2 regions of the Allobosea sp. GW822-FHT05A11 genome follow, and region 2 is predicted to be linked to the other one. Evidence: predicted binding sites of a transcription regulator. Region 2 holds the regulator's gene; the other holds the start of a gene.
The links. Region 2 encodes LexA, which represses DNA repair genes until DNA is damaged. Its sites were predicted from a motif close to TGTTCNNNNTGTGTTCNG; they were not measured.
Positions count from the first base shown of each region.

Region 1: a site for LexA is predicted at 2,790-2,807, ahead of AC1RLU_RS12495 (DNA recombination protein RmuC). Genes of this name have one in related genera too.

Region 1 covers NZ_JBXAMI010000003.1:614,525-622,676, forward strand. The annotation lists gene AC1RLU_RS12475 (hypothetical protein) at 1-265, shown strand, start outside; gene truA (tRNA pseudouridine(38-40) synthase TruA) at 278-1,030, opposite strand; gene fmt (methionyl-tRNA formyltransferase) at 1,084-2,013, opposite strand; gene def (peptide deformylase) at 2,186-2,725, opposite strand; gene AC1RLU_RS12495 (DNA recombination protein RmuC) at 2,840-4,024, shown strand; gene AC1RLU_RS12500 (methyl-accepting chemotaxis protein) at 4,344-6,326, shown strand; gene AC1RLU_RS12505 (OsmC family protein) at 6,370-6,885, opposite strand; gene AC1RLU_RS12510 (ABC transporter ATP-binding protein) at 6,983-7,765, opposite strand; gene AC1RLU_RS12515 (ABC transporter permease) at 7,778-8,152, opposite strand, start outside.
Region 2 covers NZ_JBXAMI010000002.1:111,000-119,151, reverse strand. The annotation lists gene AC1RLU_RS05990 (protein NO VEIN domain-containing protein) at 1-2,372, opposite strand, end outside; gene AC1RLU_RS05985 (ComEC/Rec2 family competence protein) at 2,610-3,998, shown strand; gene lexA (transcriptional repressor LexA) at 3,992-4,699, opposite strand; gene AC1RLU_RS05975 (molybdopterin molybdotransferase MoeA) at 4,780-5,991, opposite strand; gene moaC (cyclic pyranopterin monophosphate synthase MoaC) at 5,991-6,473, opposite strand; gene trpC (indole-3-glycerol phosphate synthase TrpC) at 6,470-7,276, opposite strand; gene trpD (anthranilate phosphoribosyltransferase) at 7,284-8,152, opposite strand, start outside.

The sequences.
Region 1 (8,152 bases), on a different contig from region 2:
CACCAGCTTCGTGATCGCCTGGAACTGGGCCGGCATCGTCTCGGCCAGCCTGATGGCGGTCCCGGCAGCGATCTTCGCGATCGGCTGGGCGCCGCCGAAGCTCGCGATCGTGCAGTCGCTCTTCTTCGCCGCGATCGTGCTGAGGCTGCGCTATTGCGTGGCGCGGGCGGTTTTCGGCCCGGAGGTTCGCGGCGTCGCCCTGCCGCTGGTCGCCGCCAGCCTGGTGCTCGACTACGGCGTCACGCGGCTGTTCGGCCTGTTCTGAGGCGCCGCGGCTTCAAGCCGACGGATCGACATAGTCGACCCCGGCGAGATAGAGCCCGCAGGAAGGCGCCAGCGCCGCGCATTGCGAGCGGTCGCGGGCGGCCAGGACCTTGCCGACCTTGTTCTCCGGCCAGCGGCCCATCCCGACCATCTTCAGGCAGCCGACGATCGAGCGGACCTGATGATGCAGGAAGGAGCGGGCATGGACATAGACGACGATCTCGGAGCCCTCGCGGCGGACATCGCAACGATCCAGCGTGCGGATCGGACTGTTGGCCTGGCATTCGGCAGCCCGGAAGGTGGTGAAGTCGTGCTGTCCGAGCAGCGCCTTGGCCGCGCGGTCCATCGCCTCGTGATCGAGCTTGACCGGCACATGCCAGACGCGGTCGCGATCGAGCGCCGGCTGGGCCCGGCGGTCGAGGATGCGGTAGACGTAATAGCGGCGCCGCGCCGAGATGCGGGCGTCGAAATCACCGGGGACCGGTTCGGCGCTGAGCACAGCGACAGGAATCCGCTTCAGCCGGGCGTTGGTCGCGTCGCGCACGACATCGGTGCGCCATTCCTTGTCGATATCGACATGGGCGACCTGATGGGTGGCGTGGACGCCGGCATCGGTCCGGCCGGCGCAATGCAAGCGGACGGGATGACCGCAGAACGCTTCCACCGCCTCCTCGACGCTCTGCTGCACGGACGGGCCGTTGAGCTGGCGCTGCCAGCCCGAGAACGGCGTGCCGTCGTACTCGATGACGAGCTTGTAGCGCGGCATCAGAGCTGGCTACCGAAAAGTGCGAAGCGGTTTTCGGACAATGGCCTGCTCATTCAAAGCTTGTCGCCGGCTCCGAGCCGGGCGCCGCGCAGGAACTCGGCCCCGCTCATCGGCGCCTTGCCGGCGCGCTGGACCTGAAGCAGCTTCACCGCCCCGACGGCGCAGGCGACACTGCCCTCGTCGTCGAGCAGCGTGCCGGGCTCGGCCGCGCCGCCGGCCCGGGCCGTGCGCAGGATCTTCAGGCGCTCCGGCCCCTTGCCGAGATCGATCTCGGCGAAGGCGCCCGGGAAGGGCGAGAGGCCGCGCACGAGGTCGTGGACCTGCTGCGCCGGCAGGGTCCAGCTCAGCTTCGCCTCGGCATTCGCGATCTTGCTCGCATAGGTCACACCCTCTTCCGGCTGCGGCGTGAACTGCAGGCCGCCGCGCCCGAGCGCAGCGAGCGCGCGCACCATCAGATCGGCGCCGAGGGGGCTGAGCCGGTCATGCAATTCGCCGGCGGTCATGTCCGGGCCGATGGCGAGGCTCTCGACCATGGCGACGGGGCCGGTATCGAGCCCTGCTTCCATCTTCATCACACAGACGCCGCTCTCGGCATCGCCCGCCATGATCGCACGCTGGATCGGGGCGGCGCCGCGCCAGCGCGGCAGCAGCGAGGCATGGAGATTAAGGCAGCCGAGCTCGGGCAGATCGAGGATCGCCTGGGGCAGGATCATGCCATAGGCGACGACGACGGCGACATCGGCCTGATGCGAGGCGATGATCTCGGCCTGCTCCGGCGTCTTCAGCGTCTTGGGCGTGAAGACCGGGATGCCGAAACGCTCGGCGGCACGGTGCACCGGCGAAGGCTTCGTTTCGAGGCCGCGGCCAGCCTGCGCCGGGGGGCGGGTGTAGCAGGAGACGACCTCATGCCCCTGGCCTACGATCTCGGTCAGCACCGGCACGGCAAAATCCGGCGTGCCCATGAAGATGACGCGCAAGCTCATACGCTCGACCTTACCTTGGCCCGGCTCGACACCGGGAAGAATAGAACAGCCCTCATCCTGAGGAGCAGCCAGGGGCTGCGTCCCAAGGGATGATCCAGTCGTCTCCTGAAGCACCCTCCGAGACGCCGCGTACCGCGGCTCCTCAGGACGAGGGCTCGGATACGACCGCTCGCTACGCAGCCCGTTCGCGCTTGGCTGCCTTGGCGAATTTCTTGGTGACGCGCTCGCGCTTCAGCCGCGAGATGTGGTCGATGAAGAGCACGCCATCGAGATGGTCGATTTCGTGCTGCAGGCAGGTCGAGAGCAAGCCATCGGCCGCGATCTCATGGGTCTTGCCGTCGAGATCCATGTAGCGGACCTTGACCTCGGCCGGACGCTCGACCTCCTCGTAATATTCCGGGATCGAGAGGCAACCTTCCTCGTAGGCGCTGAATTCGTCCGAGGACCAGATGACCTCCGGGTTGATGAAGACCTGCGGCTTCTTCGGCTCGGGCTCCTCGCCCTCCTTCGTCTCGGGCTTCGACAGGTCGATCGTCACCACGCGCAGCGGCACGCCGATCTGGATCGCCGCGAGCCCGATGCCGGGCGCGTCGTACATCGTCTCGAACATGTCCGCGACCAGCGTCCTGATCTCGGGCGTAACGGCCTCGACCGGCTTCGAGACGAGGCGAAGCTGGGCGTCGGGCAGGATGACGAGCGGGCGAACGGACATGGGATTCCAAGGAGAAAGAGCTGTTGAGCCCGGGACATAAGCATTTGTGGAGGAGCGGTCAAACTGTTCCGCTTTCGTTCGCAATTCCCTGTCGAATCGGCTAGGCTCCCGCGCATGAACGAGATCGCCTTCACCCTGCTGGAACGCCCGGTGACATGGGCCGAGGCCGCGCTGGGCTTCGGGGCCCTGAGCCTCGCCCTGCTGCTGATGGCGGTGATCGCCGGCTGGCGTGGCGGCCGGAGCCGCGCGATCGAGGCAGCGATGGCGACTGAGCGCGCCCGCGAAATGGACGACAAGGTCGCCGAGATGAACCGCCAGCAGGCCGAGCTCGCCGGCCGGATGCAGTCGATGGCCGAAATCCTGTCGACCCGGCAGGGCGATCTCGCCCGCCTCGTCGCCGACCGGATGGACGGCCTGAGCCACAAGGTCGGCCAAGGTCTCGAGCAGAATGTCCGCCAGACCACCGAAAGCCTCAGCAAGCTGCAGGAGCGGCTGGCGGTGATCGACAGCGCCCAGAAGAACCTGACCGACCTCACCTCCGAGGTCGTGACGCTCCGCGACGTGCTCGCCAACAAGCAGGCGCGCGGCGCCTATGGCCAGGGCCGGATGGAAGCGATCATCCGCGACGGGCTGCCAGCCGCCTTCTTCGCCTTCCAGCCACAGCTTTCCAACGGCAAGCGGCCGGACTGCCTCGTCACCCTGCCCGGCGACGGGCGCGGCCTCGTCATCGACGCCAAGTTCCCGCTGGAGAGCTTCACGCTGCTGCGCGAGGCGCGCGGCGACGACGCGAAGAAGACGGCCGGCCAGCGCGTGCGCAGCGATGTCGGCGTGCATGTGAAGGATATCGCCGAGCGCTATTTCCTGCCCGGCGAGACGCAGGATATCGCCCTGCTCTTCGTCCCCTCGGAATCGATCTATGCCGATCTGCACGAGCATTTCGACGATGTCGTGCAGCGGGCGCACCGGGCGCGCATCATGATCGTCTCGCCCTCGCTCCTGGCGCTGGCGATCCAGCTGATGCAGTCGCTGGTTCGCGATGCGCGGATGCGGGAAGAGGCGCAGGTGATCCAGACCGAAGTCGGCAAGCTGCTCGACGACGTGCGCCGGCTCGGCGAGCGCGTCGACAAGCTCGACAATCATTTCCGGCAGGCACAGGACGATGTCGGCCAGATCAAGACCTCGGCCGGCAAGGTGACGAGCCGCGCCGAGAGGATCGGCGCGCTCGAATTCGACGACGAGAAGAGCGAGCCGAAGCTGCCCTTCGCCAAGGGGCTGGAGCTGAAACGCGCTGCCGAGTAGGCACCGGCGCCTTCACGCCTGCCGTCACCGCAAACGCTTCCTGCGCTTTTCATTTCTGCACTTGCGATGCGGAAGCTGCGCTGCTCGGCCGGCCATAGCGAAAGTACGCGTTCATGCCCGGGCGGCCCGCCCGTTGCGGCATTAGAACAGTTTTAAGCATTATCTGGAAGAAATTCAGGCGCTATCAGCACTCAATACGATCGAATGCCGGCCTGGACTAGGCATCTCGACCACGCCTGCAGCCTAAACCTATGCGTTGCCGGCGGCGTGCACTCCATAGCTGCCATACCGCGTCGTTTTTCCCGAGAGATGGCCCTTCATGCTGAAACTGCCTTTTCTGCGACTTCCGATCGCGACACGTCTGGCGATATTGGCCGTATTGATCGTCGGCGTTGCCGTGGCAGCCTCGGTCGCGGTGTCCCTTCGCGCGGCCGAGAAGGCGATGCGGGAACGGGCCCAGTCGAGCCTGATGGTCAACATCAACCTTCTGCGGGATATCCTTCTTGCCAAGGGCGAGCCCAGATTCGAGGGTGGCAAACTCATTTTCGGCGGTGAAAGCGTAAACGGCAACTTCGCCGCGGTCGACAAGGTGAAGGAGCTTTCCGGCGGTACCGCCACGGTCTTCATGGGCGATACCCGGGTGACGACCAACGTCATGAAGCCGGACGGCACGCGGGCCGTCGGCACCAAGCTGGCACAGGGCCCGGCCCATGATGCCGTCTTCAAGGAGAAACGCACCTATTCCGGCGCAGCCGACATTCTCGGCGTGCCCTATTTCACGATCTACGAGCCGATCATCCAGAAATCGGACGGCAACGTGATCGGCATTCTCTATGTCGGCATCAAGCAGGAGGAATTCCTGGCCGTCATCGGCGAGATGATCCGCGCCAACATCATTGCCGGCCTGGCGATCGCGGCCGTCGCGGCGGGCCTGCTGTTCTGGCTCGTACGTCGCATGATGAAGCCGCTCGCGACCTTGAGCGCGGCTCTGAAGCGGCTCGCTCAAGGTGATCTGGACACGCCCGTTCCCGCTTTCGGCGGCGACCGCGAGTTCGGCGCCATGGCCAACGCCGTCGAGGTGCTGCACCATGCATCCATCGAGAAGATCCGGCTGGAACAGGATGCTGCCGCGCAGGCCGAATTGATGGGTGAAACCCGCCGCCAGACAGAGGCACAGCGACAAGCGGCGGCGCGCGAGCAGATGGAGCAGGCTCAGGAGCTGGAACGGGTCGTCGAAGCGCTCGCCAAGGGGCTTGCCGCCCTTTCGGAGGGCGATCTGCGCCACCGCATCGAAGCGGACATGCCCGCCGCCTATGCCAAGCTGCGCGACGACTTCAACGAGACGGTGGATCGCCTCTCGGACACGGTGGCGACGATCCAGACGACCTCGGCCGATGTCGGCCTCGCCGCCCGCGAGATCAATATGGGCGCCGACGATCTGTCGAAGCGCACCGAGGAGCAGGCCTCCTCGCTGGAGGAGACCGCCGCCACGACCGAGGAGCTCGCAGCCTCGGTCAAGGCCTCGGCCCAGGCCTCGAAGGATGCCGCCCGGATCGCCGACGAGGCGATGCAGGCGGCCGAGAGCGGCGGCACTATTGCCGGCCAGGCGGTCGATGCCATGGCCAGGATCGAGAGCGCCTCGCAGAAGATCTCCGACATCATCCGGGTGATCGACGACATCGCCTTCCAGACCAACCTGCTGGCGCTCAACGCCGCGGTCGAGGCGGCCCGCGCCGGCGATGCCGGCAAGGGCTTCGCCGTCGTCGCCTCGGAGGTGCGCACCCTGGCGCAGCGCTCGAGCGAGGCGGCCAAGGACATCTCCGGGCTGATCTCCTCGTCCAATGTCGAGGTCGGCGAGGGCGTCAAGCTGGTGCGTCAGGCCGGCGACCAGCTCAGCCGCATCCTCGCCGCCTCGCAGAAGGTGGCGGCGACGATCGCCGACATCTCGGCGGCGTCGGGCGAGCAGGCCAACGGCATCGACGAGATGAGCCAGGCGGTCGCCCATCTCGACGAGATGACCCAGCAGAACGCGGCCTTGTCCGAGCAGAGCGCAGCCTCGGCCAACGCGCTCTCCGGCCGGATCGAGCAGCTCAACGGACTGGTCGCGACCTTCAAGATCGATCAGGGCCAGACCTCGGCATCGCGCGCGCCTATCCCTGCCCGCCCGGCAGCGTCGGAGCCGGACCGGTTGCGCCAGCTCGCCGAAGCGGCCTTCCAGCAATCGCGACGCCCCGCCCCTGCCAAGACCGTGGAGCGCGCGGCCAATGCCCGCAACGGCAGCACAGGCTGGGAGGAGTTCTAGCTCCTCCCGACCCATCCTGCTTCCGCGCGCTTCCCGGTTCGCGTCAGGAAGCGTTGCGTTCCAGGGTAGCCGACAGCTCGGGCTTCACGTTCAGCGTCTGGAAGACCACGCAATAGCGCTCAGTGAGCTTGAGCAGCGTGTCGAGCTTCTCCTGCGGCGCATCGGTCTCGACGTCGAAGGAGAGGCGGATCGCCTTGAAGCCGACGGCCGCGTCCCTGGCGACACCGAGCGTGCCGCGGAAATCGAGATCGCCCTCGGCGCGGACCACGCCCTTCCTGAGATCGATCTCGAGCGCCGTCGCGACCGCCTTCAGCGTCACGCCGGCGCAGGCGACCAGCGCCTCCAGCAGCATGTCGCCGGAGCAGAGCTCGGCGCCGGAGCCGCCCGTGGCCGGATGGAGGCCTGCGAGCGCGATGGCACGGCCGGTCTCGACCTTGCAGGCGATGTGCTGGTCGTCGAGCTGGCCATGGGCCTTGAGCGTAATGACCGCCGCCTCGGGGTTGGTCCGGTATTCATCCTTGAGGGGGGCCTGCAAGGCACGCAGTGCGGTGACGTCCATGGAATTCGAGCCTCTCGTTCGTCCTGAAGATCGCTTATGCGGCTGATAGGCTGAAAGCAGGGCTGCGTGCCAGCCCGGCCGATGCGATCCGGTCCGGCTACCACCACATGCCCGCGGTCTCGGCCGCCTTCTCCTGATGCGGGGCCTCGTCGCGCAGCGAGCGGTCGAGCGCGCGCAGGGCCTCGCGCTTCGCCGCCTCGAAGGCCGGCGAAAGCCGGTCGCGCGGACGGGCGAGCGGGTTGTCGAGCTCGTCGAAGATGCGACCGGGCTTGGGCTGCATCACGACGATGCGGTCGGCCAGCGTCACCGCTTCCTCGACATCATGCGTGACCATGACCACGGTCGGGCGGCTCTCCTGCCAGAGCGCCAGCAAGTGGCCGTGCAGGCTCGCCCGCGTCGTGGCGTCGAGCGCCGAGAAGGGCTCGTCCATCAGCAGGAGCTTCGGCCGGGTCACGAGGGCGCGCGCGATGGCGACGCGCTGTTGCTGGCCGCCGGACAATTCGCGCGGCCAGCGCTTCTCATGGCCGGCGAGGCCGACGCGGACGAGCGCATTGGTCACCAGCCCCTCGCGCTCGAAGGCCGAGAGATGCGACAGGCCGAAGCCGACATTCTCGGCAACGCTGAGCCAGGGGAAGAGCCGCGGCTCCTGGAAGATGACGCCGACATCGGCGCGCGGCTCGGCAATCGCCTCGCCGTCGAGGCGGATCGCGCCCTCGCTCGGCCGGTCGAGCCCGGCAATGAGGCGCAGCAGGGTGGTCTTGCCGCAGCCGGAGCCGCCGAGCAGCGCGACGATCTCGCCGCGCCCGACATCGAGCGCGATCGATGCCAGCGCATGCGTGCCGTCGGCATAGGTTTTGGACAGCCGGTCGAAACTCAGCACGGGGTTCAGCCTTCAGAGCTTGTCGCGCGCCGTATCCTGCCAGGCGAGGAAGGGCCGCGTGATGGCGACGAGCAGGCCGTCCGCCAGCTTGCCGAGCACGGCGAAGCTGATGATGGCCGCGATGATGGAGTCGGGGCGGCCGAGCTGCTGGCCGTCCACGAGTAGATAACCCAACCCCTCGCTCGCCCCCATGATCTCGGCCGCGACCACGAACATGAAGCCGAGGCCCAGCCCGGAGCGCAGCGCGACGATCCAGTCCGGCAGGATCGCCGGCAGGAGCACGCGCCTGACCATGGCGAGGCGCGAGAGGCGGAAGACGCGGCCGACCTCGACGATCTTGCGGTCGATGCCCTGGATCGCCGCGGCGACACCGAGATAGACCGGGAA
Region 2 (8,152 bases):
CCGAGTGTTCGCTCGGGCCATGCCGACGAAAACACCGCATCGGCGGCGCGAATGAACTCGCCCTGCATCGTCGGGACGAAAAGTCGATAGTTGGGGCCCAGCGCGACCGGCCGTTTGACCGCGACGGACCGACGCCAGATCGCGAAGGCCCAGCGAAGGCATGCGGACATGACCTTCCTTGTACCGTCCCGCTCGACGATTTGGGAAATGCGGGTGAGCAGCGCCTCACTTTCGAACGGCGCAACCAAGTCCTCCTCTAGAAATTGACGAGCGGTCGCAAGCTCGGAATACCACGGCAGCCCATCGTTCAGGAAGGCGAAGAACTCTCTCGCCGGCACCGGCGGATAGAAGTCCTCGCCGATACCGTCCTCGGCCTCGCCCCGGCGCGGCGGCATGAACACCATCGCCTCACGGGGCTCGCGTCGCTTGCGACGCGTCGCACCGTCGGTGGCGGTCCTTTCCAAGGGCGCGGCCGAACGCGTCGCCCTAAGGCTGCCGTCCTGGCAGATCAGGATTTCGCGGCCGGCGAGCGCGGCCGCATCGGTGCCCACGAATTCCGAAAGCTCTTGATAGAAGGCCGTCCACTTTACCCAGTCGGCCTTCTTAGCCTTTGCCAAGTCCCTCGCGAGACCCTCCGCGATCTGCGCGCGCTCGGTGTTGGTCATCCGATCCTTGAAGTGTCCTCCGGCGTGTTGCCGAAGGAAATCTGCAAGGAGTTCCGAGCGCCTCTGCCCGAGCCCTGCCCAGACCGGCGCGACGCCGGCGGCGGCTCCGTGGCGCGCGAGAACGTCCAGGGAGAACGTCTTGCCGATCGTGGTCGGCCGCCTCGCCCTTGTCGGAGTGGTCCAGGCGACCGGCCCCAATTCGGGACGAGCCAGACGATCTCCGGTCCAATCGCCCAAGCACGGCACGAACGCAGCGTCGGCCAACGAGGTCGCCGACCAGCGTCGCACAATCTCGGCGGCCATGGCCTTGCCGAGGTCGATCGCATCGTCTTCTTCCCCTTCGTCGGCATCGACTTCCGCATCGCGCTCGAGGAGGCTCGTTGGCGTCTTCCAGAGCAAGAGGTCCACGGCTGCCCGGACCGCCGCGACGATCGGAACCGTGACGTCCCTTTCCATCGCGCTGCGAAGCTCTAGCCACCGGGCCGTCTCCGAAGCCAGCTCGACGGCATGTTCCAAGACCAACGCGTTCACCCTAACGGTGGGGTCGAGGCTCACGCGGTTCGAACTTGGAAAGAAGCTGCCGTGCAAATGTCCCCGGAATGGCGAGGTCGCGCCACGCCCCATGGGCAGGAACGTGTACAGACGGGGATTGAAGCCGGGGCGTTCGTCGCCCAGAGGTACGGCGAGTGCGACCTCACCGGCGCCTTTCCAGCCGCGCCAACTCTGCGGAAGCGCTCCCGATTCGAGGCCGTGGGTTACCGCCGCCTGCATCTCGGACTCGTTGATGTCGGTGTGGGCGACCCAGAATCGTCCGCTCACACCGAGATCCACGAGCATGGGGCCGGAACCGTCGGCCACCGTCGCCTCGCTTCTTTCGAAAACCAGCGACATGGCTTGCTCGGGGAGCTTCTGCCCCTCGATGCGAACCTCGAGCCTGCTGATCCGCCGCAGGAACAGGAGCATCGGGGCGTCGGCCTTCGCGAGACCGACCATTTCCGTCCGCACCACCTCCAATGCCGGGGCATTTCGAAGCGGCAGTCGGATGACGGTGGAAAACCCGCGCTCCGCGAACTCAAGAACGGCTGCCGGGACCTCCTCGATCCATCGGGGAATGTAGAACGCCGGCAGATCATCGCGCGCCAGCTCTCTCCTCCTATCATCCGGCAGCAGCGGATCGAGTTCGGGACCGCGGGCGAAGGTGAAGCGATAGCCGTCGAAGCCGGTCCCTGGACCATCCTCCACCATACGTGAGAAGATTTCGGGCGTGTCGGTCACGTGACGCACGCTACGAAATCCCAGACCCTTATTACCGACGGCTTCGCCTGGGGGCTTGCTGGACAGACCCATTTCGCAAAGGGCATCGACGTTCTTGCGCCCGAAAGGCTGGCCCCGGTTTGCTACGTAGAGAGTACCGCAATCGCCCTCGTCGCTGGCCAGAAGCAAGGCTATCTCGCCATCGCGCCGCCATTTGGCGTGCGCATCGTTGGCGTTTTGGATCAGCTCGATCAGGAACCGGCCGTGGTAGTCCGCTATGATGTGCTGCGACAGGCTCTGATTCTGCTTGTGGACCGAATCGTAATATTCGCCGGTTTCATCGATCGTCCCCAGAAACCCTTTGATCTTGCGATCCGCGACTCGCGCGATGTGCTCACGCGGGGTTAGGGAAGGGTGCGTGGAAGGCCTTTCTTCGAAGGCGGCATCGGTCAATGCTGCGGATGAAATCGGCCGTTCCTCCTAGATCGAAGCCTAGCGCCACACGTGCCCAGGTTGCACGTCACGGTCAATGATTCTGATTTGCTGGATAGGATCCGCGTCTGGTCGATCCCGGATTGGCGATATGAAGAAGCCGGGGTGCGCACGGAATCGACAGTGAATAGTTTGGCTTGAGTTGGATCCTGAGAGGCAAGCATTGCACGGGATCGAAGTAAAATAATCAGATAACATATTGTCTCGATCTCGGGCCTGCATATGGTGCTCGCCGCCGGCACGATCTTCTGGCTGGTCCGGGCGCTGCTGGTCCTGTCGCAGACGGTGGCGCTGCATTGGCAGGTCAAGAAGATCGCGGCGGCAGCGGCGATGCTCGGCGCGACCGCCTATTGCATCTTTTCCGGGAGCGATGTCGCGACCGAGCGCTCGCTCATCATGACGCTGGTCATGCTCGGCGCGATCCTTGTCGACCGCGCCGCGCTCAGCATGCGCAATCTCGCGCTCGCAGCGATGATCGTGCTGCTGCGCGAGCCGGAGGCCTTGCTCGGGCCGAGCTTCCAGATGTCCTTCGGTGCGGTCGCGGCGCTGATCGCCTTCGCGGAACGCTGGGAAGGGCGAAGCCGCACCGAGCCGCCGCGCGTGTTGCCCTGGCCGCTCGGAGCCGTTTGGACGGCGGCGCTCGGCATCCTCGTCACCACCATGCTGGCGACGGCCGCGACAGCCCCCTTCGGAGCCTATCACTTCCAGACCTTCAATCCCTTCGGCCTGCTCGGCAACGCCATGGCGCTGCCCTTCGTCTCGCTCTTCGTCATGCCGGCGGCGGTGTTCGGCGTGCTCGCCTATCCGTTCGGGCTGGACTGGCCGGCCTGGGCCTTGATGGGGCTCGCCTCCGACGTCGTCCTCAAGGTGGCGCATTGGGTCGCGGCCATCGACCATTCCACCGTGACGGTGGCGGCTTTCGGCTCAGGCGTGCTGGCTGGCTTCGCGCTAACGCTTCTTTGGCTGACGCTCTGGACCACGGCCTGGCGTTGGCTTGCGGCCCTGCCGCTGATCCTCGGCGTCGCGTTCGCCGGAAAGCCGGAGCGGCCGGAGATCCTGATCGAGCGCGACGGCTCCGGGCTGGCGGTGCGCGGTCCCGATGGCCGCCTCGCCATCGCGGGCAAGCCCAGCCGCTTCGTCCTGCAGCAATGGCTCGCCGCCGATGGCGACAGCCGCTCGCCCAACGATCCCAGCTTGCGCGCCGGCATCGCCTGCGACCGGCTGGCATGCGTTGCGCAGACCGCCGACAAGCGCACAATCTCCTATACGCGCGAGCGACTCGCCATCATCGAGGATTGCCAGCGCGCCGACCTCGTCGTCACCGCCGTCCCCTGGGGCGGCACCTGCAAGGCCAGGCTGGTCGAGCGCATGATGCTATCGCGCGACGGCGCGACCTCGCTCTACCGGACGGCGTCGGGATGGAGCAGCCATATCGCGGAGCAGTCCGACAGTGAGCGGCCCTGGAGCCGCCGGCGCGAGCGGCGCCTGACGGAGCCAGGCACGCGTCCCACCAATCAGTCGGTCACCGCACAGCCCGCACCGGCCGCCGATAACGAAGCCGAGGCCGACACCGAACGCCTTCAGTAGCGCCGCATCAGATTGACCAGCCGGCCCTGGATCTTGACCCGGTCGGGGCCGAGCACGCGGGTCTCGTAGGCCGGGTTCGCCGCTTCGAGCGCGATCGAGGAGCCGCGCTTGCGCAGGCGCTTCAGCGTCGCTTCCTCGTCATCGATCAGTGCCACGACGATGTCGCCGGTATTGGCCGTGTCCTGCCTGCGGATGACGACGGTGTCTCCATCGAGAATGCCGGCCTCGACCATCGAATCACCGCGCACTTCCAGCGCGTAATGCTCGCCGGAGCCGAGCATGTCCGGCGGCAGCGAGACGGTGTGGCTGCGGCTCTGGATCGCCGAGATCGGCGTACCCGCCGCGATGCGGCCCATCACCGGGATGGCGATGGAATGCCGGCTGTCGTCCTCGGCAGGGCGCGGCTTGGCCATGCTGGGCTGTGAGCCCAGGCCGCCCTGGACGATGGCCGGGCTGAAGCGGGGCCGCGCCTGAGGCGCGCCGAGCCCGTCCGGCATCTTGATGACTTCGAGCGCGCGCGCCCGGTTCGGCAGGCGGCGGATGAAGCCGCGCTCCTCCAGGGCCATGATCAGGCGGTGAATGCCGGATTTCGAGCGCAGGTCGAGCGCATCCTTCATCTCGTCGAAGGAGGGCGGCACGCCACTCTCGCGCAAGCGTTCCTGGATGAAGCGCAGGAGTTCGTGTTGCTTGCGTGTCAGCATGGTCGCCGCCAGCCCCTCAATGCGCAGATTCGAAACAAAGCACGAACACCATACGCGTTCTGCTTGTGTTCCGCAAGCCGCTACCGCAAGGGCAGGATGCGGCAGGCCTCGCCTTTCTTCGCGGGAGCGGCATGGGCGGGCCGAATCGTCAGGGCCTGCGCCCGCGCCAATGTTCCCAGCATCGAGGAATCCTGCCGGTCGAAGGGCGTCGCCACCCAGCCTTCCGGCGTCAGCGTGAGCTCCGAGCGCAGGTAATCCTCGCGCTCGTCGTTACCGGGCATGTCGCGGCCGAGAATGGCGGGGATGCTGCGGTCGCGATCGGCATCCGCTATGCCGAGCAGCGCCTCGATCAAGGGCAGCACGAAGAGATGGCCGCAGACGATTGAGGAGACCGGATTGCCGGGCAACCCAACCACGACCATCCGGCCGAGGCGCCCGGTCATCATCGGTTTGCCCGGCCGCATTGCGATCTTCCAGAAGCCGAGGGCCATGCCGGCGCGCGTCAATGCCTCCTGCACGAGGTCATGCGCGCCGACGGAGGCACCGCCCAGCGTGATCAGCACATCGGCATCGGCCTCGCGGGCTTGCGCGATCTTGCTGGCGAGATCGGCATGGTCGTCGCGGGCGATGCCGAGATCGATGACAGTGCCACCAGCCTTCTCGACCAAAGCGGCGAGCGAGAACGAGTTCGAGGCGACGATCTGGTCGCGGCCGACCGGCTCGCCCGGCGCCACCAGTTCGTCTCCGGTGGCGAGAATCGCCACCCGAGGCTTCCGCCGGACAGGCAAAGTCGGATGCCCCATCGCAGCGGCAAGGCCGAGCGCGGCACTGTCGAGCACGCGCCCGGCTTGCAGCAGCACGTTGCCTTCGTGGAAATCGAGCCCCGCGGCGCGCAGGAACTTGCCCTTCGCCGGCGGCACGCGGACCTGAATCACCGGGCCGCCGACGCCGTCGGCATCCTCCTGCATCAGGACGGTGTCGGCACCTTCAGGCATCGGCGCGCCGGTAAAGATGCGGACGGCCTGTCCCGGCCCGACCGATCCATCGAAGGCCCGGCCGGCAGCGGATTCGCCGATGACAGTGAGCGAAACGCCTTCCGCCATCTCGTCGCCGCGCACGGCATAGCCATCCATGGCCGAATTGGCGAAGGGCGGTTGCGTCCTGAGCGCCTTGACCTCGCCGGCGAGCACCCGCCAGGCGCATTGCGCCAGCGGTAGGGTTTCCGCCCCGGTCGGCCCCGGAATGCTGTCGAGCAGCGCCTTGCGCGCGACGGGGACCGGGGTGAGCGCCATCAGCTAGCTTTCGCCTCGTAATCGCCGGACTGGCCGCCGGATTTGTGCAGCAGGCGGATGTTCTCGATCCGCATCGCCCGGTCGACGGCCTTGACCATGTCGTAGACGGTGAGACAGGCGACGGAGACGGCAGTGAGTGCCTCCATCTCGACGCCGGTCTGGCCCTTCATCTTCACCTCCGCGCGCACCCGCACGCCCGGCAGGGCCTCGTCGATCGCGAGATCGACGGCGATCTTGCTGAGCAGCAGCGGGTGGCAGAGCGGGATCAATTCATGCGTACGCTTCGCCGCCATGATGCCGGCGAGGCGCGCGGTGCCGAGCACGTCGCCCTTCTTGGCGTTGCCGTCGCGCACGATCGCGATCGTCTCCGGCGCCATCACCACCTGGCCCTCGGCGGTCGCCATGCGGGTCGTCTCGGCCTTGCCGCCGACATCGACCATATGCGCCTGGCCTTGCGCGTCGAGATGGCTGAGCCGGCTCACGCCGCGACGGCCTTGCCGGTCAGCAGCGCCTGCGTCGCGGCGGTGACGTCGGCCTGCCGCATCAGGCTCTCGCCGACGAGGAAGCTGTTGACGCCGATCGGATTGAGCCGGGCGATGTCCTCATGCGTGAAGATGCCGCTTTCGCTGATGACGATCCGATCAACCGGCACGCGCGGCGCCAGTCGCTCGGTGACCGCAAGATCGACATTGAAGCTGCGCAGGTCGCGGTTATTGATGCCGAGCAGGCGGCTTTCGAGCTTGAGCGCCCGGTCGAGCTCGGCATCGTCATGGACCTCGACGAGGACATCCATGCCGAGTTCGCGCGCGGTCTCGTTCAGCGCCCTGGCGGTGGCGTCGTCGACACCGGCCATGATGATCAGGATGCAGTCGGCGCCCCAGGAGCGGGCCTCGTAGACCTGATAAGGCTCGTAGAGGAAATCCTTGCGCAAGGCGGGCAGGCCTGCGGCCTCGCGCGCCTGCGTCAGGAACTCCGGCCGCCCCTGGAAGGAGGGCGCATCGGTCAGGACGGAGAGGCAGGCCGCGCCGCCGGCCGCATAGGCGCGGGCGAGCGAAGGCGGGTCGAAATCGGCGCGGATCAAGCCCTTGGAGGGGCTCGCCTTCTTGATCTCGGCGATCAGAGCCGGCGTGCCCTGAGCGAGCTTGTTTGCGAGCGCGTCAGCAAAGCCGCGCGGCTTGCCGGCCGCACGTGCCCGGCGCTCGATCTCGGCTTGCGGCACCGCGGCCTTGGCTGCCGCGATCTCCTGGCGTTTATAGGCTTCGATCGTCGCGAGGATGTCGGTCATGCCGGCCTCACGCGTTCGAGGCTTTGACGAGCGCGGCGAGCGTCGCCTTGGCCTTGCCGGAATCGAGCGCGGCCGTCGCCTGGGCGAAGCCGTCCTTCAAATCCCGGGCCTTGCCGGCGACGAGCAGCGCCGCAGCCGCATTGAAGGCGGCGATGTCGCGGAAGCCGGTCTTTTCGCCGGCGAGCACGGCGTTGAGCGCCGCCGCGTTCTCCTCCGGCGTGCCGCCGCGCAGGACTTCGGGCTTTGCAGGTTCAAGGCCGACATCGGTGGGGCTGATGGAGAAGCTTTCGATCTTCCCGTTCTCCAGCGAGACGACACGGGTCGGGCCTGTCGTGGTGATCTCGTCGAGCCCATCCGAGCCGTGCACGGCCCAGACGCGGGTCGAGCCGAAGGAGGCGAGCACCTTGACCATCGGCTCCAGCCAGGTCTCGGAGAAGGCACCGATGAGCTGGCGCTTGGCGCCGGCCGGGTTGGAAAGCGGGCCGAGCAGGTTGAAGATCGTGCGCGTGCCGAGCTCGGTGCGCACCGGCGCGACATGGCGCATCGAGGCATGATGCGTCGGCGCGAACATGAAGCCGACGCCGGCCTCGCGGATACAATGCTCGGTCGCAGCCGGATCAAGCCCGACCTTGACGCCGAGCGCGGTCAGCACGTCGGCGGCCCCGGAGCGCGAGGAGGCGGCGCGGTTGCCGTGCTTGGCGACCGGCACGCCGCAGGCCGCGGTGATGATCGAGGCCAGCGTCGAGACATTGTAGGAGCCGGAGGAATCGCCGCCGGTGCCGACGATGTCGATCGCCTCCGGCGGGGCCTTGACGGTGAGCATCTTGCCGCGCATCGCGCTGGCGGCACCGGCGATCTCGTCGATCGTCTCGCCGC